2 regions of the Shewanella mytili genome follow, and region 2 is predicted to be linked to the other one. Evidence: predicted binding sites of a transcription regulator. Region 2 holds the regulator's gene; the other holds the start of a gene.
The links. Region 2 encodes ArgR, which controls arginine synthesis, uptake and breakdown. Its sites were predicted from a motif close to ANTGAATANNTATTCANT; they were not measured.
Positions count from the first base shown of each region.

Region 1: a site for ArgR is predicted at 1,688-1,705, ahead of argA (amino-acid N-acetyltransferase). Genes of this name have one in related genera too.

Region 1 is NZ_JBKOUD010000019.1:34,801-39,231, forward strand. It holds gene ACIDEJ_RS14225 (PH domain-containing protein) at 1-4, opposite strand, end outside; gene argA (amino-acid N-acetyltransferase) at 294-1,613, opposite strand; gene rpmG (50S ribosomal protein L33) at 1,894-2,067, opposite strand; gene rpmB (50S ribosomal protein L28) at 2,074-2,310, opposite strand; gene radC (RadC family protein) at 2,433-3,110, opposite strand; gene coaBC (bifunctional phosphopantothenoylcysteine decarboxylase/phosphopantothenate--cysteine ligase CoaBC) at 3,249-4,431, shown strand, end outside.
Region 2 is NZ_JBKOUD010000002.1:183,969-188,399, forward strand. It holds gene ggt (gamma-glutamyltransferase) at 1-683, shown strand, start outside; gene ACIDEJ_RS03575 (Dyp-type peroxidase) at 780-1,715, shown strand; gene argR (transcriptional regulator ArgR) at 1,831-2,301, opposite strand; gene mdh (malate dehydrogenase) at 2,578-3,513, shown strand; gene ispB (octaprenyl diphosphate synthase) at 3,595-4,431, opposite strand, start outside.

The sequences.
Region 1 (4,431 bases), on a different contig from region 2:
CCATAACATCTCCCTGTCTCACAATACCGAGATCCAATTGTTGTCGGCAAGACATATTATGTCAAACAGAATTTGCCACATGAAGGTGCCACGCCACGGATAGCACGTTGCAAGACAGGACTAAAAAATGAGGGGAGATTCACCAACGGTGCAGATGCGGCTACGGCCATGTCCGGCATCCTTGCCGCCTAAGCCCAGGCGGCAGAGCAAACCGCATTTCATGAACATAAACAAAGCGTGATGCGCGGATTTGCCACCACCAACCGTGAGATGACAAATCCGATTCCCTGCGACTACAGCTTCAAACGCAGGATTTTAGAACGGCGCTGGTAGTTATACAGCTGCTTTTTCTTTTGTGGCAGTGCATCCACCTCCACCATGTCAAAACCATGTTCCAAAAACCAGTGAATGCTGCGGGTGGTGAGGGCAAACAGATGGGCATACCCTCGCACCTTGGCCTGGTTAATGATGTTTTTCAGCAGCAAACTGCCCCGATCCGCATCCCGATATGAGGGATGCACCACCAAACAGGCAAACTCACCGGCATTGTCTTCCTCAAAGGGATAAAGTGCGGCACAACCAATCACCAAGCCATCACGTTCAATCACCATGAATTGTTCAATTTCCCGCTCCAACTGCTCACGGGAGCGCCGCACCAGCACGCCTTGTTCTTCCAACGGCCGGATCAGGTTAAGAATGCCACCGATATCGGTAATGGATGCCCGGCGCAGTCTTTCAGCACTTTCGGTGACTATCTGGGTACCAATGCCTTCCCGGGTAAAAAGCTCTTGCAGCAACGCACCGTCTTCCTGGTAACTCACCAGATGGCAGCGCGGCACACCGGCGCGACTGGCATCAATACTGGCTTTCAAAAAGGCCAGGGTGCCCCTGTCCACATCGGCCTGCTCCACCAGCTTGGAGAGTATTTTCTGGGCGTCATTGGGCATCAGCTCCGCCATTACATCCCCCAGCTCATCTTCAATGCCATGGCGGGAAGAAAAACCGATGATCTTGTCGGCCTTGAGCTTTATCGCCACCTGTGTGGCCACCTCTTCAGCAGTCAAGTTAAAACTTTCGCCGGTCACAGAGGCCACAATCGGCCCCATCAGCACAATGCCACCGGTATCCAGCATATGCTTCAAGCCTTGGGTATCGATGCGGCGCACTTTGCCTGACAGGCAAAAATCCACGCCGTTATCCACGCCCAGCGGCTGGGCAATCACGAAATTACCGCTGACCACGTTGATTTGGGCGCCCTGCATGGGAGTATTGGAAAGGCTCATGGACAGCCTGGCGGTAATATCAAACTGCAAGGAGCCCGCCACCTGCTTGATGATCTTCAGGGTATTCTCGTCGGTAATGCGCACGCCGTTGTGATAGGCAGGCTCAATCCCCTGCTGTGCCAGCGCCGCATCAATCTGGGGGCGGGCGCCATAAACCAGCACCACTTTAATTCCCAGACTGTGCAACAAGGACACATCATTGATGATGGAGCGGAACATGCCATGGGCAACAGCTTCCCCTCCCAGCATGACAACAAACGTTTTGCCTCGGTGAGCATTAACATAGGGAGCGGAATGACGAAAGGAGTCAACCAATTCAGTGGTACGCACCTTTATTTGGCCTCTTACTAAATGAATAACAGCGCCAAAAACGCGCGCTGACAGGATACATTGCCTATCATGCTAATGCATTTAAATTCACTTTTAAAGCATTTGTTTTCATTGCGGGTGTTTTATGCCCTTTGTTATACAGCGAAGATATGACAATCCCCTGACAAACATGCGCCGGGAAAATCAAGTGGTGAAATATTGCTCTGAAATGGGCCCGGATAACAAAAAAGCCCTTTAACCGAAGTTAAAGGGCTTTCCAACGCATTACAGAAAAAAGCAATTATTTGATTTTGCTTTCTTTGTAGATAACGTGCTGACGGATAACGGGATCAAATTTTTTGATCTCCATTTTCTCTGGCATGTTGCGCTTGTTTTTATCGGTAGTGTAGAAGTGACCGGTCTTAGCGCTGGATACCAGTTTGATCTTTTCGCGGTTGCCTTTAGCTTTAGCCATTTTCTATTACACCTTTTCGCCACGGGCACGAAGTTCAGCAACAACTGCTTCGATACCTTTCTTGTCGATAATGCGCATACCTTTAGTAGAAACGCGCAATTGAACAAAACGCTTTTCGTCTTCCAACCAGAAACGGTGGTTCTGCAGATTAGGCAAAAAACGACGACGAGTTGCGTTTTTAGCGTGAGAACGGCTGTTACCAACCATCGGACGCTTGCCAGTAACTTGGCATACTCTAGACATGTCAATCTTCTCCAAAAACAATTTCTAACGCTCGAGCATTCATGTACCCCGTATGGCCGTCGCCCGAGGCACAAAGAGGGCGCATGTTATACAAGATAATTGAATAAAGATCAAGCCAATGATCACCCCAACCAGCCCCGCTCTGCGAAAGAAACTATCTCACAATCGCCCACAACCATATGATCCAGCAAGGGAACATCAATAGTTGTCAGCGCATTTTTCAATCGCTCGGTAATTCGCCTATCCGCCAGACTGGGCTCTGCCACCCCGGACGGATGATTATGGCAAACAATGACCGCTGCAGCCTGTTTTTCCAACACCAGACGCACAACTTCACGCGGATAGACAGAAGCCGCATCCAGTGTTCCCCGAAACAGTTCAACGAACTGGATCACCCTGTGCTGGCTGTCCAGCAGTAATACGGCAAACACTTCGTAGGCTCGGTCTGTCAATTGTCTCATTAAATAGTCACGAGTTAAATCAGGATTTGCCAAAACTGTCCCTTTCAGGAGTTTTTCCCGGGAAATTCTGCGGGAAATTTCAGCAGCCGCCTGTAATTGGGCGAATTTCACCGGTCCCACACCGGGTAAACGACAAACCTGTTGCGCTGGGGCTGCCAGCAATTGCCGTAATGAACCGAAAGCCAGCAGCATTTCCCGGCCGATATCCACGGCACTTTGCCCCGGCAAGCCACTGCGCAGTAACACAGCCAGCAATTCGGCATCACTAAGGCCTGCCGCGCCGTGTTGCAGCATTTTTTCCCGTGGGCCTTCGCCGTCAGGCCAGTCACTTATCGCCATTGCAACTCCTTTTGCCAACGCAAATCCTGTCTTTATCGTGAGATAAGTATGGCGTAACTTTTCCCGAGCGTGGCTACGACAGACCGTACGCTTTATGGTATGTTTAGCGCCAATAACTCCATCAAGCTGGATCTTCCTATGGGTCTGATGCACAAAAAAATCCTGTTGGGTATCGGCGGCGGTATTGCTGCCTATAAATGCGCTGATCTGGTGCGACGACTGAAAGAACGGGGCGCAGAAGTCAGAGTGGTGATGAGCGCCAGCGCCACCGAGTTTATTACGCCACTCACCCTGCAAGCGGTATCGGGTCATCCGGTAGCCACCGAGATGCTCAATCCTGCGGCTGAAGCCGGCATGAGCCACATTGAACTGGCCCGCTGGGCGGAGTTGTTCATTGTGGCACCGGCAACCGCTAATTTGCTGGCACGCTTTCGTGCCGGTATGGCCGATGAACTGATTACCACCATTGCGCTGGCCACATCCGCGCCGGTGGCCATGTGCCCGGCCATGAACCAACAGATGTACCAACATGCGGCAACACAAGACAACCTGACCATGCTGCAAAGCCGTGGCGTTACCCTTTGGGGACCGGGCATCGGCAGCCAGGCCTGCGGCGAAATTGGCCCTGGCCGCATGCTGGAGCCCCTGGAAATTGCCGAACTGGCCAGCCGCTTTTTGCAGGCTGACGCCACCCCTGCCCCCCTCTTACAAGGGCAGCAACTGCTGATCACTGCCGGCCCCACCCGGGAAAAAATCGACCCGGTGCGTTATATCTCCAACCATAGCTCTGGCAAAATGGGCTTTGCGCTGGCAAGTGCCGCCGCCGCCATGGGCGCCAGGGTCACACTGGTCAGTGGCCCGGTGAATCTGCCCACGCCCAAGGGCGTGCAGCGCATTGATGTGGAGTCTGCCCAGCAGATGCTCTCTGCCGTTACCGCCCATCTGCCCAAACAGGACATTTTCATTGGCTGCGCAGCCGTGGCCGACTATCGGATGGCAGAACCCGCTGACAGCAAAATCAAGAAAAACCACGACACCATGCAACTGCAACTGGTGAAAAACCCGGATATTCTGGCTACGGTAGCGGCACAGGAAAACCGCCCGTTCACCGTGGGATTTGCCGCGGAAACCGATCATCTGGAGCAATACGCCCGCGACAAACTGCAGCGCAAACGTATAGACATGATTGCCGCCAATGACATTTCCATTCCCAATCAAGGCTTTAATGCCGAGCGCAACGCGCTAAAAGTATTTACAAAAGATGACTGTCACGAATTGCCCTCCACCGATAAACTGAGCCTGGCAATCCAACTTTTGCAAC
Region 2 (4,431 bases):
AGCAACTGATTGGCGAAGCCTATAACCAGCAGCGCGCCAAGTTGATTGACCCGAACAAGGCGGCGAAAAGTGTGGCGCCGGGCAATCCCAATCTGCAACACGGCGATACCGTGTACCTGACGACCGCCGATAGCCAGGGTAACATGGTATCGCTCATTCAGAGCAACTACCGGGGTATGGGGTCGGGGATGACCCCGCCGGATTTGGGGTTTGTCCTGCAGGACCGTGGGCAGTTATTTGACCTTACCCCCGGCCATTTCAACAGCTATGCCCCGGGCAAGCGGCCGTTTCATACCATCATTCCGGCCTTTGTCACCAAAGCGGGCAAACCCTGGCTGAGCTTTGGCGTGATGGGCGGCGCGACCCAGCCGCAAATGCATGCGCAAATCCTCATCAATCTCATTGATTTTGGCATGAACCTGCAAGAAGCCGGAGATGCTCCGAGGATTTTGCATAGCGGTTCAGCGCAGCCCACCGGCGAGCAGATGCATGACGGGGGATACGTGAGCCTGGAATCGGGCTTTCCCATGGAAACCCGTCGGGAGCTGAGCAAGAAAGGCCATGTGTTGCAGGATGCTTTGGGCGCCTTTGGCGGTTATCAGGCCATCGGGCGTAATCCGCAAACCGGTGTTTATCGTGGCGCGTCAGAAAGCCGAAAAGACGGACAGGTCGCAGGTTATTAACGCTTGGGGTGCCAAGTGCCTTGTTTCAGTGTAAATTTCTGACCAAGTAACGGATAATGGTGTCAAATACGGTTTAAGCTGAGAAAGGATCTATAGATGGAAACATTGAATATGCCTCGGGAACAAGTGGGTATCTGCGCTGAAAGTAACTTGCATGCTGTTTATTTAATGTTTAACGCCAACGAGGGCGTGGAAGCTCAAATGCGTCCTTGCCTGGCCAATATCGCCCAGTACATTTACGAACTGGCGGATCAATATGCAGACAGTGCCTTCAATGGTTTCGTGGCGATTGGCGCCAACTACTGGGATGCATTGTATCCGGATGCCCGCCCTTGTGAGTTACGTCCTTTCCCGGCCATGGAAAGTGAAGATCGTGACGCGCCCGCCATCGAATATGATCTGTTTTTCCATTTGCGCTGCGATCGCCTGGATATTCTGCATCTGGTGGCCAACGAGGTGTACACCATGCTGGAAGGCCTGGCGGAGCTTGAAGAGGAAGAGCGCGGATTTCGCTTCATGGATGCCCGGGATCTGACCGGCTTTGTGGATGGCACCGAAAATCCCAAGGGCCGCAATCGCCAGCAAGTGGCTTTGGTGGCCGATGAAGATCCACTCTTTCGTGGCGGCAGTTATATCCACGTACAGAAATACATCCATAATCTGCGTAAATGGCGTCGCTTGCCTACCAAAAAACAGGAAGACATTTTTGGCCGTACCAAGCAGGACAATATTGAGTACGAATCTGCCGACAAACCTCTCACCGCGCATATCAAGCGGGTGAACCTCAAAGACGAGCAGGGCGAGTCCATGGAAATCCTGCGGCAAAGCCTGCCTTTTGGCTCGGTAAAACAGCAGGGACTGATGTTTATCGCCACCTGTAAAACCCCCAGCCATTTTGAAAAGATGCTGCGCAGCATGATTATCGGCGATAACGACGGGCATCATGATCATCTGATGCACTTCACCCAAGCGGTCACCGGCTCGTCTTTCTTTGCGCCTTCGCTGGATTTTCTGGAACAGTTCAGCGAGTAACGCCGCTTTATCCTGCGGGTTATTTATGTGAAAACGCCCCATCAAGTTTTATGAAATGACTTGGTGGGGCGTTTTGATGTCAATGGCTGCGTGAGGTTGCCGGTGTCAGGCCATCTCAATCGGCATAATTAAACAGGGACTTGACCGTCTCCACGGTGTCGTCAATGGCCTTGATGCAAGACGGGCAGATGAAAATCGTGTCATCGCCGGCAATAGTGCCCAGTATGCCTTCGGGTTTGCCAATGGAGTCCAGCAAACGGGCTATCAACTGGGCGGCACCGGGGCTGGTACGCACCACAATCATGGCCTGGTTGTGATCCACATCCAGCACAAGATTTTTTAGCGGACTGCCAGCGGTTGGCACTCCCAGTTCAGCCGGCAGGCAATATACCATTTCCTGTTTGGCGTTACGGGTGCGAACCGCTCCGAACTTGCTGAGCATCCGCGATACTTTTGACTGGTTGATATTGGCAAAACCTTCGTTTTGCAGCGCACTTACGATTTCACTCTGAGAGCCAAAGCGTTCCTCTTTCAAAATCGCCTTGAAGGTTCTTATCAGATCGTCCTGGTTCTTGGTTACGGTCATATGTGTTCAGAGCCTCTATTCATCCTAATCGGCGTATACTGCATATAGTGCCGCTGAGTGTCAAGTAATAGTCATTTTTGATGAATAAAAATGCAGTCTGCATCAATGGAACATTGATTTTCACTATCGCGAGGGTGATGTTTGTCGTTAACAACACATGGGAATCGGGCATTATGTGACTAATGGATAATTGTTATGAGGTGAGCAATAGCTTAGATTTTTGTCAAAATAAACAAGATCTATATCACATAAATCCCGAGAATGACGGAGAGTACTATGAAAGTTGCTGTACTTGGCGCCGCCGGAGGTATTGGTCAGGCCCTCGCCCTGTTGTTGAAAACTCAGTTGCCCGCTGGTTCTGAATTGTCACTGTATGATATTGCCCCGGTAACCCCGGGTGTTGCTGTAGATCTGAGTCATATTCCCACCGCCGTGGCTGTTAAAGGCTTTGCGGGGGAAGATCCGTCTCCTGCTTTGGTTGGGGCCGATGTGGTCCTGATTTCTGCGGGGGTGGCCCGCAAACCAGGCATGGATCGGGCGGATTTGTTCAATATTAACGCCGGTATTGTGCGTAACCTGATTGAAAAAGTCGCTGTGGTATGCCCCAACGCCTTAATCGGCATTATCACCAACCCGGTAAACACCACGGTTGCCATTGCCGCCGAAGTACTGAAAAACGCCGGGGTGTACGATAAAAAACGGCTGTTTGGTATCACCACGCTGGATGTCATCCGTTCTGAAACCTTTATTGCCGAGCTTAAAGGGCTCAATGTGGCGGATGTGCATGTTAATGTTATCGGCGGTCATAGTGGCGTAACGATTTTGCCATTGCTATCGCAAGTAAAAGGGGTGAGCTTCAGTGATGAAGAGATTGCCCAATTAACCAAGCGTATTCAAAACGCCGGTACTGAAGTGGTTGAAGCCAAAGCCGGGGGAGGAAGTGCTACCTTGTCCATGGGTCAGGCGGCTTTCCGGTTCTGCATGTCGCTGATTAAAGGGCTGCAAGGTGAAGCCAATGTCATTGAGTGCGCCTATGTGGATGGCGGCAGTGATGATGCCCCACTGTTTGCCCAGCCCATTGTGTTGGGTAAAAACGGCATTGAACAGATATTGCCGGTTGGTGAGCTAAGCGCTTTTGAAGTGCAGGCTCGCGACAGCATGCTTGATACCTTGCGGGCAGATATTCAGCTGGGTGTGGATTTTGTAAAATAGCCTGCGCGGCAACAGAAGATTGAGATGTAAAAAAAGCGGCCATTGCCGCTTTTTTTACATCCAAAACGTGAAAACCGCTGACTAATGACTGCGTGAAACTGCAATTTTGGCAAGGCTGATTAATGCCTGTTTGAAATCGCTGTCAGGCAATACGCCAATGGCTTTCACCGCTTTGTCCGCTTCTTCCAGTGCCCGTTGATGGGTGTAATCCAGCGCACCGCAGGCGTGCAGGGTTTCCACAATCATCTCGATATGTTCAGAGCCATCACCTTCTTCAATGGCCTTGCGGATGATTTGGCGTGCATGTTCATCGCCATGCGCCATGGCATAGATTAACGGCAAGGTGGGTTTACCCTCTGCCAGATCATCGCCGATATTTTTGCCCAATTCTTCCGTTTCGGCGGTATAGTCCAGCAGATCGTCCGTAATCTGGAATGCGGTGCCAAGATAGCGGCCGTAATCTGCCAGGGCTTGCTCCATCTCCGTTGATGTTTGGGCCAAAACACCGGCCAGGCGGGTGGCCGCCTCAAAGAGTTTGGCGGTTTTGCAGTAGATGACCCGCATGTAAATATCTTCGGTGGTGCTGGGATCATTACAGTTCATCAACTGCAACACTTCGCCTTCTGCCAGCACATTGGTGGTGTCGGCCAATACCCTGAGCACCACCATGGAGTCCAGCTCGGTCATCATCTGGAAGGCGCGGGTATAAAGGAAATCCCCCACCAGCACGCTGGCGCTGTTGCCAAACAGTGAGTTGGCGGTTTCTCGCCCACGGCGCAGGGTGGATTCATCCACCACATCGTCATGCAGCAATGATGCGGTATGAATAAATTCCACAATGGCGGCCAGTTTCAGGTGCGCTTCGCCTTCATAACCAATGGCTCTGGCTGCCAGCACTGATAACAGTGGGCGCATTCT